3 linked regions of the Bacillus pumilus genome follow. The main gene of each other region encodes a partner of the protein of the gene in region 3 in a complex. Links are inferred from orthologs where the notes say so. Each region holds a gene or a part of one and is shown on either strand. Other genes may lie near its edges. The genes, in order: pnp, rny and pfkA.

What was found.
Region 1: pfkA (region 3) and pnp share a complex: the UniProt entries of both Bacillus subtilis proteins name them as parts of the possible RNA degradosome complex. The link is inferred for Bacillus pumilus from one-to-one orthologs.
Region 2: pfkA (region 3) and rny share a complex: the UniProt entries of both Bacillus subtilis proteins name them as parts of the possible RNA degradosome complex. The link is inferred for Bacillus pumilus from one-to-one orthologs.

Annotation. Positions count from the first base shown.
Region 1 is NZ_CP047089.1:1,754,456-1,757,510, reverse strand. What follows is about bases 1-2,892. They hold pnp (polyribonucleotide nucleotidyltransferase), read left to right. Parts: upstream 1-333; coding sequence 334-2,451; downstream 2,452-2,892. Other genes in these bases: GPS65_RS08485 (polysaccharide deacetylase family protein), read left to right, coding at 2,626-2,892; rpsO (30S ribosomal protein S15), read left to right, coding at 1-153. Outside these bases: more of GPS65_RS08485, read left to right, coding at 2,893-3,055. UniProt on the Bacillus subtilis protein: Involved in mRNA degradation. Catalyzes the phosphorolysis of single-stranded polyribonucleotides processively in the 3'- to 5'-direction. Necessary for competence development in Bacillus subtilis.
Region 2 is NZ_CP047089.1:1,718,959-1,722,001, reverse strand. Bases 138-3,017 are described here. They hold rny (ribonuclease Y), read left to right. Parts: upstream 138-736; coding sequence 737-2,299; downstream 2,300-3,017. Other genes in these bases: GPS65_RS08340 (TIGR00282 family metallophosphoesterase), read left to right, coding at 2,387-3,017; GPS65_RS08350 (serine hydrolase domain-containing protein), read left to right, coding at 138-503. Outside these bases: more of GPS65_RS08350, read left to right, coding at 1-137; more of GPS65_RS08340, read left to right, coding at 3,018-3,043. UniProt on the Bacillus subtilis protein: Endoribonuclease that initiates mRNA decay. Initiates the decay of all SAM-dependent riboswitches, such as yitJ riboswitch. Involved in processing of the gapA operon mRNA, it cleaves between cggR and gapA.
Region 3 is NZ_CP047089.1:1,437,003-1,440,024, reverse strand. The notes cover bases 106-2,964. They hold pfkA (6-phosphofructokinase), read right to left. Parts: upstream 2,086-2,964; coding sequence 1,126-2,085; downstream 106-1,125. Other genes in these bases: accA (acetyl-CoA carboxylase carboxyl transferase subunit alpha), read right to left, coding at 2,427-2,964; pyk (pyruvate kinase), read right to left, coding at 106-1,098. In the rest of the region: more of pyk, read right to left, coding at 1-105; more of accA, read right to left, coding at 2,965-3,022. UniProt on the Bacillus subtilis protein: Catalyzes the phosphorylation of D-fructose 6-phosphate to fructose 1,6-bisphosphate by ATP, the first committing step of glycolysis.

The sequences.
Region 1 (3,055 bases), 320 kb from region 3 along the record:
AACGAGCATTTACGTACTCATAAGAAAGATCACCACTCACGTCGCGGTCTTTTGAAAATGGTAGGTAGACGTCGTAATCTTCTTACGTATCTACGTAATAAAGACGTAACTCGTTACCGTGAGTTAATTAACAAACTAGGCTTACGTCGATAATCGTAAAAAGCGGGAGGATTCCCGCTTTTTTATCGTATAATCACTAATATTTTATGGTTAAAATGTTGAAAGAATGGCAAAACCCTTCTACATACACCTTTCACATTGATATGTGAAAATCATTTTGTTCATAATAAGAATTAACTAAAATTTCAAGATAAGAGAGGAGTTTTTCTCAGAATGGGACAAGAGAAACATGTCTTCACCATAGACTGGGCTGGACGTCAACTGACAGTTGAAACTGGCCAGCTTGCAAAGCAAGCAAACGGAGCGGTCCTCGTACGCTACGGAGATACAGCTGTACTTAGCTCAGCAACAGCTTCTAAAGAACCAAAACCACTTGATTTCTTCCCGCTCACTGTGAACTACGAAGAAAGATTATACGCAGTAGGTAAAATTCCTGGTGGCTTCATTAAAAGAGAAGGCCGTCCAAGTGAAAAAGCGATCCTTGCGAGCCGCTTAATTGATAGACCAATCCGTCCATTATTTGCAGATGGATTTAGAAACGAAGTACAAGTGATTAGTATCGTTATGAGTGTGGATCAAGATTGTTCATCTGAAATGGCTGCAATGTTTGGCTCATCATTAGCATTATGTGTGTCTGACATTCCATTTGAGGGACCAATCGCCGGCGTTACAGTAGGACGAGTTGATGGAAAGTTTATCATCAATCCAAATGTAGAACAGCTTGAACAAAGTGACATCAACCTTGTAGTCGCTGGAACAAAAGATGCGATCAACATGGTCGAAGCTGGTGCTGATGAAGTACCAGAAGAAACAATGCTTGAAGCGATCATGTATGGTCACCAAGAGATCAAACGTTTAATCGAATTCCAAGAGGAAATTGTCAAAGCAGTCGGTAAAGCAAAGATCGATATTCCTTTATATGAAGTAGATCAAACGTTAGCAGATGAAGTCAAGGCACTTGCTGAAACAGACCTGCTGAAAGCGATTCAAGTACATGAGAAGCATGCACGTGAAGATGCAATCAGTGCTGTGAAAAAAGCTGTGGTTGAGAAATTTGAAGAAGAAGATCGCGACGAAGCGACGATTAAACAAGCGAAAGATGTATTAAACAAGCTTGTCAAAAATGAAGTTCGTCGTCTGATCACTGAAGAGAAAGTACGTCCAGATGGACGCGGTGTAGATCAAATCCGGCCACTTTCTTCAGAAGTAGGACTTCTGCCAAGAACGCACGGTTCAGGTCTATTTACAAGAGGACAAACACAGGCGCTTAGTATTTGTACATTAGGTGCACTTGGCGATGTGCAAATTCTTGACGGTTTAGGCGTTGAAGAATCAAAACGCTTCATGCACCATTACAACTTCCCGCAATTCAGTGTTGGTGAGACAGGTCCAATGCGTGGCCCAGGCCGACGTGAAATTGGACATGGAGCGCTAGGTGAACGAGCATTAGAACCAGTGATTCCATCTGAAAAAGATTTCCCTTATACGGTTCGCCTTGTGTCTGAGGTACTAGAATCAAACGGATCTACTTCACAAGCAAGTATTTGCGCAAGCACACTTGCGATGATGGATGCGGGTGTTCCAATTAAAGCACCAGTTGCAGGGATTGCAATGGGACTTGTGAAATCTGGTGAATACTACACAGTGCTGACAGACATTCAAGGAATGGAAGATGCACTTGGCGATATGGACTTTAAAGTGGCAGGTACATCAAAAGGTGTAACTGCACTTCAAATGGATATCAAAATTGATGGTCTATCAAAAGACATCTTGGAAGAAGCTCTCCAACAAGCGAAAAAAGGAAGAATGGAAATTTTAGATAGCATGCTATCAACGATTCCTACTTCTAGAGGAGAATTGTCTCGTTATGCACCAAAAATCTTAACGATGAAAATCAATCCTGATAAAATTCGCGATGTCATCGGACCAAGCGGTAAACAAATCAATAAAATCATCGAAGATACCGGTGTGAAAATTGATATTGAACAAGATGGTACAATCTTTATCTCTTCTACAGAAGAAGACATGAATCAAAAAGCGAAGAAAATCATTGAAGATCTTGTGAGAGAAGTTGAAGTAGGACAACTTTACTTAGGTAAAGTAAAACGCATTGAAAAATTCGGTGCTTTCCTTGAAATCTTCAGCGGCAAAGATGGACTTGTTCATATTTCTGAACTTGCGCTTGATCGTGTAGGCAAAGTAGAAGATGTTGTGAAAATTGGCGATGAATTACTTGTCAAAGTCACTGAAATCGATAAACAAGGCCGTGTGAACCTTTCTCGCAAAGCTGTTTTACGTGAAGAAAAGGAAAAAGAAGAAAAACAGTCTTAATGAAATATATGAGAAGCCAGGTATCCGTACCAGGCTTCTTTCTTTTCTTGCGCTAACTATAGTTCTAGCTTGTTTCTCCCCATCATAATTTGTGGTAAAGGGGAGGGACAACCATTGAAAAAAACGTTACCATTCATTGTGTTTGTATTTTTACTGCTCGTGTCATATCAAACAATGAAGCAGCCGGCTGCTGTTACATATATTGAATCAATGAAAGAGCATGCTGAGGTTGCATCTGTTTCAAAAGATATTTTATATCAAGAGATTGAATCGAAGTCTTCTGACTATGAAGTGAAGGCGCAAAATGCTAAGATTGATAAAGTGTGGAAAAAGATGCCTGGTCTAAATGGACAGACGGTCAATATCGATGCCTCTTATGAAAAAATGAAAAAGCATGGGTCATTTGATGAAAAGCTGCTTGTTTTCAATGAAACAAAACCTTCTATTCATTTACATGAACTTGGTGCTGAGCCTATTTACAAGGGACATCCAGACAAAAAAATGAATGCTTTCCTCATTAACGTGGCTTGGGGTGACGAGCATTTAATCAAGATGTTAAAGACACTGGAAAAGCATCAAGTGAAGGCGACCTTTTTCTTAGAGG
Region 2 (3,043 bases), 280 kb from region 3 along the record:
TTGCTTATATTGTTGCTGAAGTAAGCGGTGAGTCCTATGAACAGTATATAACGAATCATATTTTTAAACCGGCGGGAATGACGCATGCAGGCTTTTACAAAACATATGAAAAAGAACCTTATCCTGCTGTTGGATATAAGTTGAAAGGCAGTAAAGCGATTACACCGTATATGCCTGATCTATCTCAGCTGTATGGTGCTGGAGATATTTATATGAGTGCTATAGATATGTACAAATTTGACCAAGCACTGATAGACGGCAAACTGTATTCGCAGAAGAGCTATAAAAAGATGTTTACGCCAGGAAGTAGCTCCACATACGGTATGGGATTCTACATTGCTCCCGGTAGCTATTCAAACCATGGTGTCATGCCGGGCTTCAACAATTTGAACAGCTTTAGCAAATCTGGACAAACCATCGTTGTTTTGTTCTCAAACATTCAAAATAACACTAAATTGGGTCAAGTGAACAATAAAGTATACCAGCTGCTGAATCAAGAATAATTCTGATCTGCTTTTGCAAACGCTAAGATGGCAAGCTTGACAAGTATTTCCGACACAATTACAATGGGAATGTATCACTTGTTTTTCTTAACATGATTGATAACTAATTTAAACTTGACAAGGGCAGTGAGGATCTCATTCCCTGTGAAGGCCCTGTATGTTGAGACACAAAACAATGTACATGCCGACACTTTATTTGTAAAACCAAGTTCATAGCAAGAGGAGGTGAAAATATGTCGCCTACGATGTTTACGATCATCTCCATTTTGCTGAGCCTAATCTGTTTAGTTGTTGGCTACTTTGTTCGTAAAACCATTGCAGAAGCAAAAATATCCGGCGCAAGAAACATGGCCGAACAAATTGTTGAGGATGCAAAGCGTGATGCGGAAGCATTGAAGAAAGAAGCGCTCTTGGAAGCGAAAGATGAAATTCATTCCTTTCGTGTAGAGGCGGAGCAAGAAGTTCGTGAAAGACGTAATGAGCTTCAAAGACAAGAAAACCGTTTACTTCAAAAAGAGGAAAATCTTGATCGCAAAGATGAATCTTTAGATAAACGGGAGTCCCTGTTGGAGAAGAGAGATCATTCTCTGAATGAACGACAACAACATATTGAAGAGATGGAAAGCAAAGTGGATGATATGATTCGTTTGCAGAAAGCCGAGTTGGAACGTATTTCAAGTTTAACTCGAGATGAAGCGAAACAAATCATTCTGGATCAAGTTGAAAATGAGCTTTCCCACGACATTGCAGTCATGACGAAAGAATCTGAAAACCGAGCGAAAGAAGAGGCTGATAAAAAGGCGAAAAACATTCTTTCACTTGCGTTACAGCGTTGTGCAGCTGATCATGTAGCTGAAACGACGGTATCTGTAGTCAATCTTCCAAATGATGAGATGAAAGGTCGTATTATCGGACGTGAAGGACGAAATATCCGTACGTTAGAAACGTTAACAGGTATTGACTTGATCATAGATGATACACCTGAAGCTGTTATCCTATCGGGCTTTGATCCGATTAGACGTGAAACAGCGAGGATAGCTCTGGACAAGTTAGTCCAGGATGGCCGCATTCATCCTGCACGAATTGAAGAAATGGTGGAAAAATCACGCCGTGAAGTCGATGATTATATCCGTGAGATGGGTGAGCAAACGACATTCGAAGTCGGAGTTCATGGTCTGCATCCGGATCTTATCAAAATTCTCGGTCGCTTAAAATTCCGTACAAGTTATGGACAAAATGTCCTGAAGCATTCAATTGAGGTTGCACATCTTGCAGGTCTCATGGCTTCAGAGCTTGGAGAAGATGCAAAGCTTGCAAAACGAGCAGGTCTTCTGCATGACATTGGAAAAGCCATTGATCATGAAGTAGAAGGAAGCCACGTAGAAATTGGCGTTGAGCTTGCGACGAAATATAAAGAGCATCCTGTTGTCATCAACAGTATTGCCTCTCACCATGGTGACCAAGAACCGACATCTATTATCGCTGTTCTTGTTGCGGCAGCAGATGCATTATCTGCAGCACGCCCTGGTGCAAGAAGTGAGACGCTTGAAAATTACATTCGGAGACTTGAGAAATTAGAAGATATCTCTGAATCTTATGAAGGTGTTGAAAAATCGTTTGCGATACAGGCTGGACGTGAAGTACGTATTATGGTGAAGCCGGATTCAATTAATGATCTTGAAGCTCACCGTCTAGCAAGGGATATTCGTAAGCGGATTGAGGACGAGCTCGATTACCCTGGTCACATTAAAGTGACGGTCATTCGAGAAACTCGCGCAGTAGAGTATGCAAAATAGAGCGGTGCGCTTAGCGCCGCTTTATTTTTTGTGTAAATATGCAACACTGATAAGAAGTCAATTTAAAAGAGGAAGGGTTCAAAGCGCATGAAAATATTATTTGTTGGAGATATTGTCGGTTCACCTGGACGAGACACACTGAAAGAATACTTGCCAAAACTTAAGAAGAAATATCAGCCTCACTTTACCATTGTGAATGGAGAAAATGCTGCTCATGGAAAAGGAATAACTGAAAAAATCTATCATGAGCTGCTGCAAGCAGGAGCTGACGTGCTCACAATGGGCAACCATACATGGGATAAAAGAGACATTTTTGATTTTATCGATGATGCAGCCCACATGGTTCGTCCGGCGAACTTCCCAGAAGGCACACCTGGTAAAGGTCTGACGTTTATCAAAAAACAAGGGAAAGAATTAGCCGTCATCAATCTGCAAGGACGTACTTTTTTACCCCCACTTGACTGCCCATTTCAAAAAGTAGACGAGTTAATTGCGGAAGCATCCAAACGTACTCCGTTCATTTTTATTGATTTTCATGGTGAAGCCACAAGTGAAAAGCTAGCGATGGGCTGGTATACAGACGGCCGTGCATCATGTGTGGTTGGAACGCATACACATGTTCAAACAGCAGATAACCGCGTTTTGCCAAAAGGAACTGCGTATATTTCAGATGTGGGAATGACAGGACCTTATGATGGCATTTTAGGTGTTGATCGGGAGACAATTATTAAACGATTCAAAACA
Region 3 (3,022 bases):
ATGTGCAACAGATTGACCAATGGCATCAGTAATGCTGACATCTACTTCTTCGCTTCTGCGAGAAAGAATGGCTTTATAGTTGAGTGCATCTTCTGAACGTGATGCAATGTTATGCATTGTTTGTACAGCTTCCACTGGATACGTTCCTGCTGCTGTTTCACCAGAAAGCATAATCGCATCTGTGCCATCAAAAATAGCATTTGCCACGTCACTTGCTTCCGCACGAGTTGGACGAGGATTACGCTGCATGCTATCAAGCATTTGGGTTGCTGTGATGACAGGTTTGCCCAAGCGATTGCATTTTTTGATGAGCATTTTTTGAACAAGCGGTACTTCTTCTGCTGGGATCTCTACACCAAGATCTCCACGCGCAACCATCAAACCGTCTGATACCTCAAGGATTTCATCAATGTTATCAACACCCTCTTGGTTTTCAATCTTAGGGATGATTTGAATGTCAGCCGCATTATTCTTTTCAAGAAGCTCACGAATTTCAAGAACATCAGAAGCTCGTCTCACAAAAGAAGCTGCGATGAAATCAACGCCTTGTTCAATTCCGAACAGAATATCATTGGCATCTTTTTCTGTAATACCTGGCAAGTTCACACTTACACCTGGTACGTTTACACCTTTTTTGTTTTTGAGCGTGCCAGTATTCATGACCTTTGTGACGATTTCTTTCTGATCCATGTTCAGTTCTTTCACTTCTAAACCAATGAGACCATCATCTAAAAGGATTGTTGAACCCACTTCTACATCATGGATCAAATCTTCATATGTCACACTAATTTTTTCCGTATTTCCAACAATGTCTTCCATACTTACGATGAGATCTGCACCAGCGACTAGCTCAATTGAGCCGTTTTCAACTGTACGTGTACGGATCTCTGGACCTTTTGTATCAAGAAGGATCGCAATGTCCTTGCCTAATGTTTTCCCTGCTTTACGAATGTTTTCGATGCGTGCACCATGCTCTTCAAAATCTCCATGAGAGAAGTTTAGTCTGGCTACATTCATTCCTGCTTCAATCAATTCAGTCAGCTTTTCAATGGTTTCACTTGCTGGACCGATTGTACAAACGATTTTTGTCTTTCTCATTACTGTTCCTCCTAAGGTCTTCTCGATTTATATAGAGAGCTCTTGTGAAAGTCGGTACATATTTTGATCGACTGTATGTTTTTTATCTAAGATATCTAAAATATCGTGGTGAACGAGTTCGTTGCTTAAAATACCTACACAGCGTCCGCCTTTTCCTTCAAGAAGAAGTTCTACTGCGTATGCTCCTAAACGGCTTGCGAGTACTCGGTCAAACGCACTTGGAGAACCTCCGCGCTGAATATGTCCTAAAACAGATACACGGGTTTCAAGGCTTGTCTCCTCTTCAATCCGCTTACCAAATTCAACACCGCTGCCTACGCCTTCTGCGACGATGATGATACTGTGCTTCTTGCCGCGCTCGTGCCCTCTTCTTAATCTCGCAATAATTTCATCCATGTCATAGTCTGCTTCAGGAATCAAAATCGATTCGGCTCCGCCTGCAAGACCTGACCAAAGAGCAATATCACCAGCATGTCTTCCCATTACTTCCACTACGTATGTACGTTCATGAGATGTGGCTGTATCACGAATTTTATCAATGGCGTCAATGACTGTATTCAGTGCTGTATCAAAGCCAATAGTGAAATCAGTACCTGGGATATCGTTGTCGATTGTACCTGGGACACCTACACATGGAAAACCGAGCTCCGTTAATTTCTTCGCTCCCATGAATGAACCGTCTCCGCCGATCACAACAAGTCCTTCAATACCGAATTTTTTTAAGTTCTCAATGCCTTTTTCACGACCTTCAACTGTCTTGAATTCAGGGCATCTTGCCGTGTAAAGTTTTGTTCCTCCACGATGAATGATATCGCCAACTGAACCTATTTCAAGTTTCTCAATTTTACCGTTAATTAGACCTGAATATCCATTATAAATACCGTAAACTTCAACATTATGGTAAATTGCTTTCCTTACAACTGCGCGCACAGCTGCATTCATTCCTGGGGAATCCCCACCGCTCGTTAAAACTCCTATACGCTTCATCTTTTTCACCTCAGAGACCATATATGAATTAAACATACCATTTCCACTGCTTGAAAACAATCATGAGCAAAACAGGATGTTTTCAATTTGTATTTCTAAAACCGTCCTTATTATACAATTAAATAAACCGTTTTTAAACAAAAGTTAAGAAAGTCATGAAAGCAATTCTTTCAAAAACGAGGAGGGTCCATTCCTCAAAAGCCCACCGCATCAAGGTTTTCAGACGTTTTAAACTTTATGAAAACAAAAGAAAATTATTTTCAAATAGCGCTTACATGAGGACGGTTTTCATGAAAAAAGATGAAAAAAATAAACGCCAGCCAAAAAGGCTGTACGTTTATTTAGTTTACCCCAATATATTGATTTTCAACCGATACTTTCCCGATTGCTTTGTATTTTTGATATCTTTGTTCGACTAGTTCTTCAGGTGTTAGTTTGAGCAAAGATGTAAGTGACTGTTTTAATGTTGTTTCAATGTAGGCTGCTTGTTGTTTCACGTCTCGATGTGCTCCACCTTGCACTTCTTTAATAACATCATCTATAATATCTAATTCTTTTAGGTCTGGAGCCGTAATCTTCATTGATTCTGCAGCTTTTTTCGCAAGTGATGAGTCCTTCCAGAGCAGTGCTGCTGCACCTTCAGGTGAAATCACTGAATACGTTGAATTCTCTAGCATGTATAGGTGGTTTCCTACGCCTAAGCCTAGTGCGCCGCCACTTCCGCCTTCTCCAATGACAATACAGACAACCGGTACACGAAGTCCTGCCATTTCGAATAGGTTTTTCGCAATTGCTTCACTTTGCCCACGTTCTTCAGCTGCTTTACCAGGATAAGCTCCTTTTGTATCAATAAAGCAAATGATCGGACGATTAAATTTATCTGCTTGTTTCATCAAGCGCAGCGCTTTACGGTAGCCTTCTGGATGAGGCATTCCGA